Regions from separate parts of the Pseudomonas sp. CFBP 5748 genome, predicted to be linked through region 2. Evidence: riboswitches for the same ligand, from Rfam matches in the RefSeq annotation. Region 2 holds a riboswitch; the other holds the start of a gene.
The links. A riboswitch is a leader RNA that binds a small molecule or an ion and turns the genes downstream of it on or off. The one in region 2 is predicted to bind cobalamin.
Positions count from the first base shown of each region.

Region 1: another riboswitch for cobalamin. It lies ahead of cobO (cob(I)yrinic acid a,c-diamide adenosyltransferase); the one in region 2 lies ahead of ACWNZ1_RS03590 (CbtB domain-containing protein).

Region 1 covers NZ_JBSPTN010000006.1:419,603-426,866, forward strand. The annotation lists gene hda (DnaA regulatory inactivator Hda) at 1-553, shown strand, start outside; gene ACWNZ1_RS16930 (C40 family peptidase) at 766-1,392, shown strand; gene ACWNZ1_RS16935 (C40 family peptidase) at 1,558-2,094, shown strand; gene ACWNZ1_RS16940 (PQQ-dependent sugar dehydrogenase) at 2,188-3,498, opposite strand; gene ACWNZ1_RS16945 (hypothetical protein) at 3,630-4,214, opposite strand; cobalamin riboswitch at 4,367-4,575, shown strand; gene cobO (cob(I)yrinic acid a,c-diamide adenosyltransferase) at 4,657-5,283, shown strand; gene ACWNZ1_RS16955 (cobyrinate a,c-diamide synthase) at 5,280-6,680, shown strand; gene bluB (5,6-dimethylbenzimidazole synthase) at 6,677-7,264, shown strand, end outside.
Region 2 covers NZ_JBSPTN010000001.1:782,203-789,466, reverse strand. The annotation lists gene cobN (cobaltochelatase subunit CobN) at 1-2,116, opposite strand, end outside; gene cobW (cobalamin biosynthesis protein CobW) at 2,120-3,184, opposite strand; cobalamin riboswitch at 3,282-3,496, opposite strand; cobalamin riboswitch at 3,714-3,936, shown strand; gene ACWNZ1_RS03590 (CbtB domain-containing protein) at 4,038-4,226, shown strand; gene ACWNZ1_RS03585 (CbtA family protein) at 4,238-4,933, shown strand; gene ACWNZ1_RS03580 (cobalamin biosynthesis protein) at 4,930-5,334, shown strand; gene cobM (precorrin-4 C(11)-methyltransferase) at 5,412-6,158, shown strand; gene nfuA (Fe-S biogenesis protein NfuA) at 6,360-6,944, opposite strand; gene ACWNZ1_RS03565 (fatty acid cis/trans isomerase) at 7,060-7,264, opposite strand, start outside.

The DNA.
Region 1 (7,264 bases), on a different contig from region 2:
GGGCAAGGATGGGGTAGGGCGCACGCACTTGTTGCAGGCGGCTTGCCTGCGCTTCGAGCAGTTGGGCGAGCCGGCGGTGTATCTGCCGTTGGCGGAGTTGCTGGATCGCGGCGTTGAAATCCTCGACAACCTTGAGCAGTACGAACTGGTCTGCCTGGACGATCTCCAGGCGGTGGCCGGCAAGGCTGATTGGGAAGAGGCGCTGTTCCACCTGTTCAACCGGTTGCGCGACAGCGGTCGGCGCTTGCTGATCGCCGCCTCGACCTCGCCGCGGGAACTGCCGGTGAAGCTGGCGGACCTCAAGTCCCGTCTCACCCTGGCGCTGATTTTCCAGATGCGCCCGCTGTCCGACGAAGACAAACTCCGTGCATTGCAGCTGCGCGCTTCCCGGCGTGGCCTGCACCTGACCGATGAAGTCGGGCATTTCATTCTCACCCGTGGCACCCGCAGCATGAGCGCATTGTTCGAATTGCTCGAACGTCTCGACCAGGCCTCACTTCAGGCCCAGCGCAAGTTGACTATTCCTTTTTTGAAAGAAACCCTGGGCTGGTAGAACCGTTGCAAATAGTGGCTCATAGCCTTGTCTGGGCGCGGCGAAGCCCGCGGCGCTGCTAGGCTGCAGGCTGCGTGACGTTCAAAACGGGCTTAAGCGCTTAGATGTAAACGTAAAACCGAGAAGTCACATTTGCATCGATTGAATTTGCAAATGAGGTTGATAGAAGGCATAGTCTCGCCATCTTTACTACTTCAGCCACGGTCGTGCCCATGCTAAATCGCTTCGCACCCCTCGTGCCTCTCGCACTCGTTACCCTGTTGTTCGGTTGCGCTGCCCACTCTCCAGTGTCCCAGCAAGCACCACAACCACAGGTCCAGAATTCCGTTACCGCCCAGTCTTCCTCCGTTGCGTTCCAGGAAGAAATGGCCTCCGACAAAGAACTGGCAGCCTTCGCCGGCAGCAAGCCTTATCAACTTCCAGTGCTGGCCGACAGCATCCTGGAACGTGGCATGTCGTTGATCGGTACCCGCTACCGTTTTGGCGGTACCTCTGAAGCCGGCTTCGATTGCAGTGGTTTCATCGGTTACCTGTTCCGCGAAGAGGCCGGCATGAACCTGCCGCGCTCCACTCGCGAAATGATCAACGTGAACGCCCCGTTGGTAGCTCGCAATCAACTGGAGCCCGGTGACCTGCTGTTCTTCAGCACCAACGGTCGTCGTGGTCGCGTCAGTCACGCCGGGATCTACCTGGGTGACAACCAGTTCATCCATTCCAGCAGCCGCCGCAGCGGTGGCGTGCGCATCGACAGCCTGGGCGACAGCTACTGGAACAAGACCTTCATCGAAGCCAAGCGTGCCCTCGCCATGGCACCGACTGTGATCACTGCTCGCAAGTAAGCACACAGTTTGTAAGGCAAACTTAAAGTCTTACTTGAAGTTTGCCGCATAGTCGCTAGAATCCTTGATCATTGATTGATGGCAATCCGCCTGCGTACTACGCAGGCGGATTTGTTTTCATGCCCACGGCAGAAAAGCCGCATCCAGATCAGGATTGTTCTGCATATGTCGACGTCGGCCCGCCTCGCTCTCATCTGTCTCGCCGCGCTGCTCAGCGCCTGTGCCAGCCGTACACCACCGCCACCCGCGCCGGTACGGGCTCCGGTAGTCTTTGCGCCCTCGCAAGCCTTTTCCCCGGCCGCCGAAGATGTGCTCTTCCGTGCCTTGGGGTTGGTGGGCACGCCGTATCGCTGGGGCGGAAATACACCGGACTCGGGTTTTGATTGCAGTGGCCTGATTGGCTACGTCTACCGTGACGCCGCCGGCATTTCCTTGCCGCGTTCCACCCGCGAAATGATCGGCATGCGCGCCCCGAGCGTTGGCAAGGAGGCCTTGCAAACGGGTGATCTGATCTTCTTCGCCACCAACGGCGGCTCCCAGGTCAGTCATGCCGGGATCTATGTCGGGGAGGGCCGCTTTGTCCATGCGCCGGCCACCGGCGGTACGGTCAAGCTCGACAGCCTGTCCAAGGCCTATTGGCAGAAAGCCTATCTGAGCGCCAAGCGGGTGTTGCAGCCGGAGCATCTGGCGCGTAATCCCTGACCATTAAATATATGCGCCGCTAGAAAACCCTTGTGGCGAGGGAGCAAGCTCCCTCGCCACAAGTTTCAGTGTCTGCTCAGCTTTTTCGGTAGGTCATTTAGTCGACACCCGCCAAATCTTGTTCCCCACATCATCGGCCACCAACAACCCGCCCTGTTTATCGATCACCACGCCTACCGGCCGGCCCTGGGCTTTTTCGTCGGCGTTCAGGAACCCGGTCAATACATCCACGGGCTGGCCCACCGGTTTGCCGCCGTTGAACGGTACGAAAATCACTTTATAACCACTGTGGGGCTTGCGGTTCCATGAGCCGTGCTGCCCGATGAACGCGCCTTCGGTAAACGGCGCGGGTAAGGCGCTGCCTTCGGCGAAAGTCAGGCCCAGTGAGGCGGTGTGGGGGCCGACGGCGTAGTCCGGGGCGATGGCCTTGGCCACCAGCGCCGGGTTCTGCGGTTCGACGCGGACATCGACATGCTGCCCGTAATAGCTGTAGGGCCAGCCATAGAACGCGCCGTCCTTGACCGACGTGATGTAGTCCGGCACCAGGTCGCTGCCGAGCTCGTCCCGCTCGTTCACTGCCGTCCACAGCGCCCCACTGCGGGGCTCCCAGGCCAGGCCGTTGGGGTTGCGCAGGCCCGAGGCGAAGATGCGGTGATGACCGCTGGCGCGGTCCACTTCCCAGATGGCGGCGCGGCCTTCTTCAGCCTCCATGCCATTTTCCGCGACGTTGCTGTTGGAGCCGGTGGTGACGTACAGCTTGCTGCCGTCGCGGCTGGCGATGACGTTTTTGGTCCAGTGATGGTTCAGCGTGCCGCCCGGCAAATCGACGACCTTGGTCGGTTGCGCCTTGATTTGCGTGTCCCCCTCCTTGTAAGGGAAGCGGATCAGCCGGTCGGTGTCGGCCACGTACAGGTCATTGCCCACGAGGGTCATGCCAAACGGCGAGTTGAGGTTCTCCAGGAACACCGTTCGGGTTTCAGCGACGCCGTCGTGATTGGTGTCGCGCAGCAGCGTGATGCGGTTGGGGCTGGGCACGCCGGCACCGGCGCGGCCCATGACTTTCTTCATCACCCAGCCACGGATGCCCTTGGCATCATCCGGCTTGGGCGGGGCGTTGGTTTCGGCCACCAGCACATCGCCGTTGGGCAGAACGTAGAGCCAGCGTGGATGGTCCAGGCCTTCGGCGAAGGCGCCCACTTGCAGGCCCTCGGCTGGGGTGGGCTTGGCACCTTCCGGCCAGCCGATCGCTTCGGCGATGTTGACGGTCGGGACCAGGGTCTTGTTCGGTTCGGGCAGCTTCGGCGCAGGACCGGTGCCGTCGGACACTTGCAAGGTGGAAGACTCGCCACAAGCGACAAGCCCGGCGGCAAGGGCGACGATCAGAAGGTGCGGTGGCTTGAGCATGCTGGCTTCCCTATGAATGCATGTAGTTATTCATAGAGAAGCGTAGACAGGCGATGGTTCAACTGCAGGCGCGTGTCAGCAGGTAAGCCCACCTGTGGGAGCGAGCTCCCACAGTTCTAGCGTGGATTGAGTCAGCCGTGGGCCTGTTTGAACAGCACCGCAATGCCAGGATGGTAGTGACCGGCCTCGTTGCGCAACTTGCGGTAGGCGTAAGGGAAATACCAGGCCACGGCGCAGGTGTTCTCCTTCTGCAAGTCGTCGATCATGTCCTGCAATTCTTCGGGCGTGGCACTCTGCTGGGCTTTTTGCGGGGCGACGAACAGGCAGCCCAGCTTCAGGTCACTGGAATAGCTGAGGCGTTTGGCATCGCTGGCGGCCTCCGACAGGGGTTGGGTCAGGTTCAGGTTGTTGACCTTGGGCCAGCGTTGGGTGGCCTGGATGAAGGCGCGTTCGTCGGTGCTGGCGATGAACAAATCGGCGCTGACGTTGCGTTCGCCTTCTTCATTCTGCTTGCGGGTCGGGGTGCTTTGCAGTGTGACCATCTCGGCCATCCAGGCGGCAGCCGACAGCAAGCCGAGGTTGGCTTTTTCATCGAACCAGTAAGGCGTGTCGTTATCACCGCGCACGGCATTGTAGCGATCGATGCAGTCAAACCAACGTTCCAGCACCGGGCGCAGGAATTCCAGTTTTGGATTGCTGATGATCATCCCTTGCATGCTTTGCCCTCTTGTTTTTGTGATATCGGGTCGTAGTGTCGCTTTGATATCACTTGCTGCAGGATCACACAAGATTGGCGTCACTTTATTGATGGGGCCAATGCTTGCCCCGACAGGCGGCTTTAATTGACGCTCCACCCCCAACCCTCTAACCTTCGCCGCTTGTTTCAGGTGCTCTGTGATTGCGATCGACAGAGTGAAACAGGGAAGCCGGTGAGTGCACACGAACCCGGCGCTGCCCCCGCAACGGTAAATGAGTCAACGCTGTGCTTAAGCCACTGTGTCGCAGACATGGGAAGGCGCACAGACCGGCATTGCGCCGCTCATGAGCCCGGAGACCGGCCTGATTCATCCAACGGCATCACGGTGGGCGATGCCAGGCTTGTTGCCGTCTTTTCTTGTGCCCGCCCGCCGTTATCCAGTCCCCAACGGAGGCTTCCCCATGACCGACTCCCCTACCAGCAATGCATCTGATCGCGACGAACGCCACCTGGCGCGCATGCTGCGCAAAAAAGCCGTGATCGACGAGCGCATCGCCAACTCGCCGAACGAATGCGGCCTGCTGCTGGTGCTGACCGGCAACGGCAAGGGCAAGAGCAGCTCGGCGTTCGGCATGCTGGCGCGGTCCATGGGTCACGGCATGCAATGCGGCGTGGTGCAGTTCATCAAGGGCCGCAGCAGCACCGGTGAGGAGCTGTTTTTCCGCCGCTTCCCGGAGCAGGTGCGCTTTCACGTCATGGGCGAAGGCTTCACTTGGGAAACCCAGGATCGCCAGCGCGACATCGCCGCCGCCGAAGCCGCCTGGGCTGTATCGCGGCAATTGCTCAGCGATCCGTCCATTGGCCTGGTGGTGCTCGATGAACTGAACATCGCCCTCAAGCACGGCTACCTCGACCTCGATCAGGTGTTGAGCGATCTGCAAGCCCGTCCACCGATGCAGCATGTGGTGGTGACCGGGCGTGGCGCCAAGCCGGAGATGATCGAGCTGGCCGATACCGTCACTGAAATGGGCATGATCAAGCACGCGTTCCAGGCCGGCATCAAGGCGCAGAAAGGCGTCGAACTGTGAGTGATGCTCGCCACTGCCCGGCGGTGCTGATCGCCGCCCCGGCCTCGGGGCAGGGCAAGACCACCGTCACCGCCGCCCTGGCGCGCTTGCATCGCAACCAGGGACGCAAGGTGCGCGTCTTCAAATGCGGTCCGGACTTCCTCGACCCGATGATCCTCGAACGGGCCAGCGGTGCGCCGGTCTATCAATTGGACATGTGGATGGTCGGCGAGCAGGAAAGCCGCCGGCTGTTGTGGGAAGCCGCCGCCGAGGCGGACCTTATCCTGATTGAAGGGGTGATGGGGTTGTTCGACGGCACGCCGTCCAGCGCCGATCTGGCGCGGCATTTTGGCGTGCCGGTGCTGGCGGTGATCGACGGCACGGCCATGGCCCAGACCTTCGGCGCCCTGGCCTTGGGCCTGGCGCGTTATCAGCCGGACTTGCCGTTTGCCGGGGTCTTGGCCAACCGCGTCGGCACCTTGCGCCACGCGCAATTGCTTGAAGGCAGCCTGACCGAAGGTCTGCGTTGGTACGGCGCGCTGTCCCGGGAAACCGGTATCGAATTACCCAGCCGTCATCTAGGGTTGGTCCAGGCCAGCGAATTGAATGACCTCGACCTGCGCCTCGACGCGGCAGCCGAGGCCTTGGCCGGCAGTTGTGAAGTGGCGCTGCCGCCGGCGGTGGCGTTCGCCGCGCCTGAGCTGATTACCCCGCAGCCGTGGCTCGACGGTGTGCGTATCGCCGTGGCCCGGGACGAAGCGTTTGCCTTCACCTACGGCGCGAGCCTCGATCTGCTGCGGGCCATGGGCGCGCAATTGAGCTTCTTTTCGCCGATCCATGACACCCAACTGCCCGAGGCGGACAGCCTCTATCTACCCGGCGGTTATCCGGAATTGCACCACGTTGCGTTGGCCCGGAACGCGCCGATGCTGGCGGCAATCCGGGCTCACCATGCTGCCGGCAAGCCGTTGCTCGCCGAATGCGGTGGCATGCTGTATCTGCTCGATTCATTGACTGACGTCGACGGCACCCGCGCCGAACTGTTGGGTTTGCTCGCTGGTGATGCGCAGATGCAAAAGCGTCTGGCGGCCCTGGCGTTGCAAGCGGTGGAGTTGCCGGAAGGTGCCTTGCGTGGGCATACCTATCATCATTCCCTGACTAGCACTGAACTTGAACCGATAGCCCGTGGGCATAGCCCCAATGGCGGGCGAGGGGCGGAGGCGGTGTTCCGGCAGGGGCGGATGACGGCTTCTTATGTGCATTTCTATTTTCCGTCGAATCCGCGGGCGATTGCCGGGCTGTTTGCACCTGACCTTGAGGCCGCCTTCGCGAGCAAGCCCGCTCCCACAGGGGATTGTGTGATCTCAAGTGCAGCGCCAGCCAGTGTGGGAGCGAGCTTGCTCGCGAAGAGGCCATGACAGACACCGCTTTCTCCCAGGCCGAACGCGACGCCATTTATCGCGCCATCGCCGAACGCCGTGACATGCGCCACTTCACTGGCGGCACGGTCGAACCGGCCTTGCTGCGCCGTCTGCTGGAAGCCGCGCACCAGGCCCCCAGCGTCGGCCTGATGCAACCCTGGCGGTTCATCCGCATCAGCGACCGCGCCTTGCGCGGGCAGATCCGCCAACTGGTGGAGCAGGAGCGCATCCGCACCGCCGAGGCCCTGGGCGAGCGCAGCGATGAATTCATGAAGCTCAAGGTCGAAGGCATCAACGACTGCGCCGAGGTGCTGGTGGCGGCATTGATGGAGGATCGCGAGCGGCACATCTTCGGTCGCCGGACCTTGCCGGAAATGGACCTGGCTTCGCTGTCCTGCGCGATCCAGAACCTCTGGCTGGCTTCCCGCGCCGAAGGGTTGGGGATGGGTTGGGTGTCGTTGTTCGAACCCCAGGCTTTGGCCGACTTGCTGGGCCTGCCCGACGGTGCCAAGCCACTGGCGATTCTCTGCCTGGGCCCGGTCGAGGCTTTTTACCCGGCGCCGATGCTCGCCCTGGAAGGC
Region 2 (7,264 bases):
TACGCAGCCGTCCGCTGGGCGACTCGCCAAAAATGTGCAGGCCATCGCGAATCTGCGACTCCTTCAAATCACACAGATAGGTGTCCAGCCGCGGCAGCCAAGTTGCAGCGTCAGCGTCGTCGTCCAGTTGCAACTCGCGGTCGATGTGCGTCTCGCGCACCAGGTTGAGAATGTCCCGTTGCAGTTCCCGGGCGCGGCGCGGGTCGAGCAACTGCGCCTCGTAATATTCGTCGGCCAACAACTCGAGGTTACGCAGCGGTCCGTAGGTTTCGGCCCGGGTCAGCGGTGGCATCAAGTGGTCGATGATCACCGCCTGGGTCCGACGCTTGGCCTGGGCGCCCTCCCCAGGGTCGTTGACGATGAACGGATAGATATTCGGCAGCGGCCCCAGCAGCGCATCGGGCCAGCAATTCTCCGAGAGCCCGACGCCCTTGCCCGGCAGCCATTCGAGGTTGCCGTGCTTGCCGACGTGGATCACCCCGTGGACGCCGTAGGTGTGGCGCAACCAGAAATAAAACGCCAGGTAGCCGTGGGGCGGCACCAGGTCCGGGTCGTGGTAGACCGCACTCGGATCGACTTGATAACCACGGGCCGGCTGGATACCGACGAAGGTCAGGCCCAGGCGCAGACCGGCGATCATCAGGCGTCCTTCGCGGAACATTGGGTCTTTCTCGGGCGAGCCCCAACGCTGCAGCACTGCCTGGCGATTGGCCTCGGGCAATGCGTCGAACATGGCCTGGTAAGCGTCGAGGGCCAAGCTCTGGTGACACGGGCGCAAGTCGAGGCTGTCCAGGTCGTTGCTGACCCCGCCGAGCAACTGCTGGATCAGCGCGGTGCCGCTAGCTGGCAGATCGGTCGGCAGTGGATAACCCTCGGCCTGCATGGCCCGCAGGATATTCAGCGCCGCCGCCGGGGTGTCCAGGCCGACCCCGTTGCCGATTCGCCCGTCCCGGGTCGGGTAGTTGGCGAGGATCAGCGCCACGCGCTTTTCGGCGTTGGGCAGGCGCGCCAGGGTGGTCCAGCGCCGGGCCAGTTCGGCGACAAAATCCATGCGTTCGGGCACGGCCCGGTAACAGACCACATCGCTCTGGCTGCGCTCGCTGCGCCAGGCCAGGTCCTTGAAACTGATGGGCCGGCTGATGATCCGCCCGTCCAGTTCCGGCAAGGCAATGTGCATCGCCAGGTCCCGCGGGCCCAGGCCCTGCTCGCTGGCGCGCCAGCCGGGTTCGTTGTCCTGGGCGCAGATCGCCTGGATCACCGGGATGTTGCGACGAAACGGTCGCAGATGCGGCGCTTCGGGGCTGGATTGGGCGAAACCGGTGGTATTGAGGATCACCCCGGCTTCGACCTCATCCAACCAATCTTCCACCCATGCCAGGCAACCGGGCTCCTTGAGGCTGGCCACGGCAATCGGCAGTGGATTGAGCCCCGCCACTTGCAGGCGCTGGCAGAACACGTCGATGAACGCGGTGTTCGCCGCTTGCAGGTGGGAGCGATAGAACAGCACCGCCGCCACCGGTCGATCGGCCTGCCAGTCGGCTTGCCAATCGCCGAGGCTGGCGCTGGTTTTTCGAGGGTGGTAGATCGCCGTGCGCGGCAGAGTTTGCGGCTCACGCCAGGGATAATCGCGGCCGAACCATTGGCTGCCCAAGTTGTGAAACAAGTCCAGGGCATTGCCCAGCCCGCCCTGGCGCAAGAACTGCCAGAGCCGGTCGCGGTCCTCTAAAGGCACGTTGCTCAAGTCGCTGAGCTCCGGGTCCGGACGATCGTCCCCCGGCACCAGGATCAGCTTCACCCCGCGCCCGGCCAGCTCCATCAGGCGCTCGATGCCGTAGCGCCAATAGCCAATGCCACCGTGCAGCGACAACAGGATGACCTTGGCGTGCCGCAGCACGTCGTCGAAGTACAGATCCACCGAAGCGTGGTTCTGCACCTGCATCGGGTTGGCCAGGCGAAATTCCGGATAGTCGTCTGGCAACTGCTTTGCGGCTTCGGCCAGCAGCGCCAGGCTGGAGTCGCCGCTGCACAGGATCACCAGTTCGGCGGGGGTTTGTCCCAGGTCGGCAATGTTGTCATCCGACACAAAGCCGCCGGGCTGGGTCCTGAGCAGGTGCATGGCTTAGGCGCTGAGGGCAGCGCGCAACTGCGCTTCAAGCAGCCCGGCATCGAGCGCCTGGCCGATCAGCACCAGACGGGTAACCCGCGCTTCATCGGCGCCCCACTGGCGGTCGAAATGCTTGTCGAAACGCGTGCCAACACCCTGGATCAGCAGGCGCATCGGCTTGTTCGGGATCGCCGCGAAACCCTTGACCCGCAGCACGCCGTGCTGGACCACCAATTGCGTCAGCGCGTCCAGCAGCAGGCTCTCGTCGGCCTGGGGCAACTCGATGGAAATCGAATCGAAAGCGTCGTGATCGTGGTCGTCTTCATCACCGTCATGGTGATGATCGTGATGACTGTGGCGGCCGTCGATGTGTTCTTCGGAGCCAGCGCCCAGGCCGATCAACACCTCCAGTGGCAGGCGACCGCTGCTGGCTTCGATGACCTTGACCGCCGGCGGCAACTCTTCGGCCACTTCCAGGCGCACTTTCGCCAGGTCTTCCGGGCTGATCAGGTCGGCTTTGTTGAGGATCACCAGGTCGGCGCTGGCCAGTTGATCGGCGAACAGCTCGTGCAGCGGTGATTCGTGGTCCAGGTTCGGGTCGAGTTTGCGCTGGGCATCGACCTGGTCAGGGAAGGCAGCGAAGGTGCCGGCGGCCACGGCTGGGCTGTCGACCACGGTAATCACCGCATCGACAGTGCATGCGCTGCGGATTTCCGGCCATTGGAAGGCCTGGACCAGCGGCTTGGGCAAGGCCAGGCCGGAGGTTTCGATGAGGATGTGGTCGAGGTCGCCACGTCGGGCCACCAGCTCGCGCATCACCGGGAAGAACTCTTCCTGCACCGTGCAGCACAGGCAACCGTTGGCCAGTTCGTAGACGCGGCCGTTGGCTTCTTCTTCGGTGCAACCGATGGAGCACTGCTTGAGGATCTCGCCGTCGATGCCCAGCTCGCCGAACTCGTTGACGATCACCGCGATGCGGCGGCCCTGGGCGTTGTCGAGCATGTGCCGCAGCAAGGTGGTTTTACCCGAGCCGAGGAAACCGGTGACGATGGTGACGGGAAGTTTGGCCAGTGTTTTCATCCGATGCCCCTTGGCAAAGTGGCGGGCAAACGGGACGACAACCGCAGGCAAGGCATGCGCGGAAGATTTCGCCACCGGATCACCCCGCCCGGTTGTAGTGAGAATCTGTCTCGAGGCAGGTCTCCTGGCTGACGGTGGGCCAGTCATTCGACTGGCAATGACTGCGCCTTCCCGTGCGCCTAGTGAAAAAGGGCATGCACAGTGGCCTTGCAGAAACAGCACCGTTCACAGTTGCGGGGGCAGCCGCGGCTTGGACCGCGTTCCCTTCTTAGCTTCGACACGTGCCGAAGAACCTCGAAGGCGCAAGGCTACGCAGGGTGTGGGGGCGGGTCAATGTCCGCAGGTAAGTTCTGTGGTGGCCTTGCCACCGTCATCGCGAGCAAGCTCGCTCCCACGTTGGTTGCTGGCGTACATAGAAATAACGATCACCACAAGTTCCCTGTGGGAGCGAGCTTGCTCGCGATTGGGCGCGACCCGGTGCCAGCCTGAAACCCCATGCCAATTGACGCCCCGCCCTCGCCCATGCTCTCCTGTGCGCCTAGTTACGGGTGCCCTTCACAGGGTGAAACGGGAAACCGGTGAATCGTGTGCTTTACTTCAAGGCCACGTCAGTCCGGTGCTGCCCCCGCAACGGTAAGCGAGCGAAGCGTCTGAACCACTGTGTCTGTCGACATGGGAAGGTGACGCTTGCAGGCCAGGCACAAGCCCGGCCCCTCGCAAGCCCGGAGACCGGCCCATGACTCAAGCATCAACAAACCCGCGGTGGGCGGGCGCTGTTCGAACCTTGGCGGGCTTGCGCCCGGGGTTTCATTGCGCTCGAATCACCCACTGAACAAGAACAGAGGGAAGCGCCATGTCGACCATCAGCAGCACCGCCCGCACCGCCAGCAGCACCACCACCTTGAGCCAACGCCTGAGCGCTGCGATCTTCGCCTCGATCCTGGGCGCCGGCCTGGTCTATTTCGCCGGTTTCTCCCACATCGAAGCCGTACACAACGCGGCCCACGACACCCGCCACAGCGCCGCCTTCCCGTGCCATTGAGACCTGACGACATGATCAAGCGTATCGCGCAGACCGCCGGTTTCAGCGGCTTGCTGGCCGCCCTGCTGCTGACCCTCCTGCAAAGTTTCTGGGTGTCGCCGCTGATTCTGCAAGCCGAAACCTATGAGAAAGCCCCGGCCGCCGAGGTTCATGAGCACGCCAATGGAGCCGCTCACACCCATGATGCCGAGGCCTGGGAACCGGAAGATGGCTGGCAGCGCGTGCTGTCTACCACCGGCGGTAACCTGGTGGTGGCGGTGGGTTTCGCCCTGATGCTGGCGGGCCTGTACACCTTGCGCGCACCGACTCGCACCTCCCAGGGCCTGCTTTGGGGCCTGGCCGGTTATGCCACTTTCGTCCTGGCGCCGACCCTCGGCCTGCCACCGGAACTGCCCGGCACCGCAGCAGCCGACCTGGCCCAGCGGCAGATGTGGTGGATTGGCACCGCAGCGTCCACGGCGGTGGGCATCGCCCTGATCGCCTTCGGCAGACATTGGCTGCTCAAGCTGCTGGGCGTGGCGACGTTGCTGGTGCCTCATGTCATCGGCGCACCGCAGCCGGAAGTTCACTCGATGCTGGCGCCCGAAGCGCTGGAAAGCCAATTCAAGATCGCCTCGCAAGTGACCAACGTCGCGTTCTGGCTGGCCCTCGGCCTGATCAGCGCCTGGCTGTTTCGCCGTGACGGTCAAGCCCAGCACGACGCATGAACAGCGGGCCGATCCTGGTGGTCGGCCTCGGCTGCCAGCGCGGCTGCCTGGCCAGCACGTTACGGGCATTGCTCGATCAGGCGTTGCTGGCCCACGGCATTGCGCTTGATCAGGTGCGGGCCCTGGCCAGTATCGACCTCAAGCGTGACGAACCGGGCCTGCTGGAACTGGCCGAACAACTGGCGCTGCCGCTGACTTGCTTCAGCGCCGAGCAGTTGGCCGATTATCGGGAGCGGCTCAGTCACCGCTCCGAGATCGCTTTCGAACGCACGGGTTGCTACGGCGTCGCCGAAAGTGCCGCCCTGGCCCTGGCCGACAAGCTGGGCACGACGCCTGCAACGCTGCTGATTCCTCGCCTGAGCGGTCCCATGAGCACCTTGGCATTGGCGCTCGCCTTGTAAATCCCGATAATCCGCACTCAGGATCATGAGCGATCTTCATCTGGGCGACGCTCACCCATCTTTCACAGGAGCCGGTCATGACCGTTTACTTCATCGGCGCCGGCCCCGGCGACCCGGAACTCATCACCGTCAAAGGCCAGCGGCTGATCCGCAGTTGCGCGGTGATCATCTACGCCGGCTCCCTGGTGCCGACGGCCGTGCTTGAGGGCCATCACGCCGAACAGGTGATCAACAGCGCCGAGCTGCACCTGGAACAAATCATCGAGCTGATCAAAACCGCACACCACAAAGGCCAGGACGTGGCCCGGGTACACTCCGGCGACCCAAGCCTGTACGGCGCCATCGGCGAGCAGATTCGTTGCCTGCGGGAATTGGAGATCCCGTTCGAGATCATTCCGGGCGTGACCGCAACCTCAGCCTGCGCCGCCCTGCTGGGTGCGGAACTAACCTTGCCGGACGTGTCCCAAAGCGTGATTCTCACCCGTTACGCAGACAAAACCGCGATACCTGCGGGTGAGGAACTGAGCAGCCTGGCACAGCACGGGGCGACCATGGCGATTCACCTGGGGGTCAATCATCTGGAGAAAATCATCAGCGAACTGCTGCCCCATTACGGCGCGGATTGCCCGATCGCCGTGATTCACCGGGCCACCTGGCCGGATCAGGATTGGGTCGTGGGCACCCTGGCCGATATCGCCGCCAAGGTACAGGCCAAGGGCTTTCGCCGAACGGCGCTGATTCTGGTGGGGCGTGTGCTGGGTAATGATGTGTTCAGCGAATCGTCGCTGTATCGCGCCGGGCATGCGCATCTCTACAGGCCCTGACTCAATCAGCGAGAGCCAACCGGGATCCCCTGTGGGAGCGAGCTTGCTCGCGATAGCGGTGGATCAGCCAGCGGTGATGTTGAATGTGCCGACGCCTTCGCGAGCAAGCTCGCTCCCACAGGGATTGGCGGCGGTCGGATCTGCGCCCATAAAAAAACGGTGCTCACGGGCACCGTTTCTTATATCCGCAGCGAACACCTATCAGTAGTAGGCGTTTTCTTTCTGCGTGTGGTCGGTCACGTCGCGCACGCCCTTGAGCTCCGGAATGCGTTCGAGCAAGGTGCGCTCGATGCCTTCCCTAAGGGTCACGTCAGCCTGGCCGCAGCCCTGGCAGCCGCCGCCGAACTGGAGCACGGCGATGCCGTCTTCCACTACGTCGATCAGCGAAACCTGGCCGCCGTGGCTGGCCAGCCCCGGGTTGATTTCGGTTTGCAGGTAGTAATTGATGCGCTCGTTGACCGGGCTGTCGGCGTTGACCATCGGTACCTTGGCGTTCGGCGCCTTGATAGTCAGTTGGCCGCCCATGCGGTCGGTGGCGTAGTCGACCACCGCATCGTCCAGGAACGCTTCGCTGAACGAGTCGATGTAGGCGGTGAAGCTCTTGAGCCCCAGCGCGGTGTCTTCGGGTTTTTCTTCCCCCGGCTTGCAGTAGGCAATGCACGTCTCAGCGTACTGGGTGCCGGGCTGGGTGATGAAGACGCGGATCCCGATACCCGGGGTGTTCTGCTTGGACAGCAGATCAGCCAGGTAATCGTGGGCGGCGTCGGTAATCGTAATAGCGGTCATGGGAACTCCTCGCAGGCTTGCCGGCAGTTTACGCCAATCATCGCGCCGGACAAAGTCCCAGTATTTTTGTCGGGAAAGCAACCGGCGGTGGGCTCCTCACCGCCGGGCATGTCGATCAGAGGTTCTGGTAGCGATTCATGTCCAGCACACCGGCCTCCAGGGGCTCCGTCTCGCGGATGTACTGGCTCAAGTCGTGGAAGTATTCCCAGAACTGCGGGTGGCTGCGACGAATCCCCCAGCGCTCGACGATCCGCTCGAAAGCCTGGGCATCCGAGGCACGCTCCATTGCATCGACAAACGCTGGCACTTGCTCGACCGGG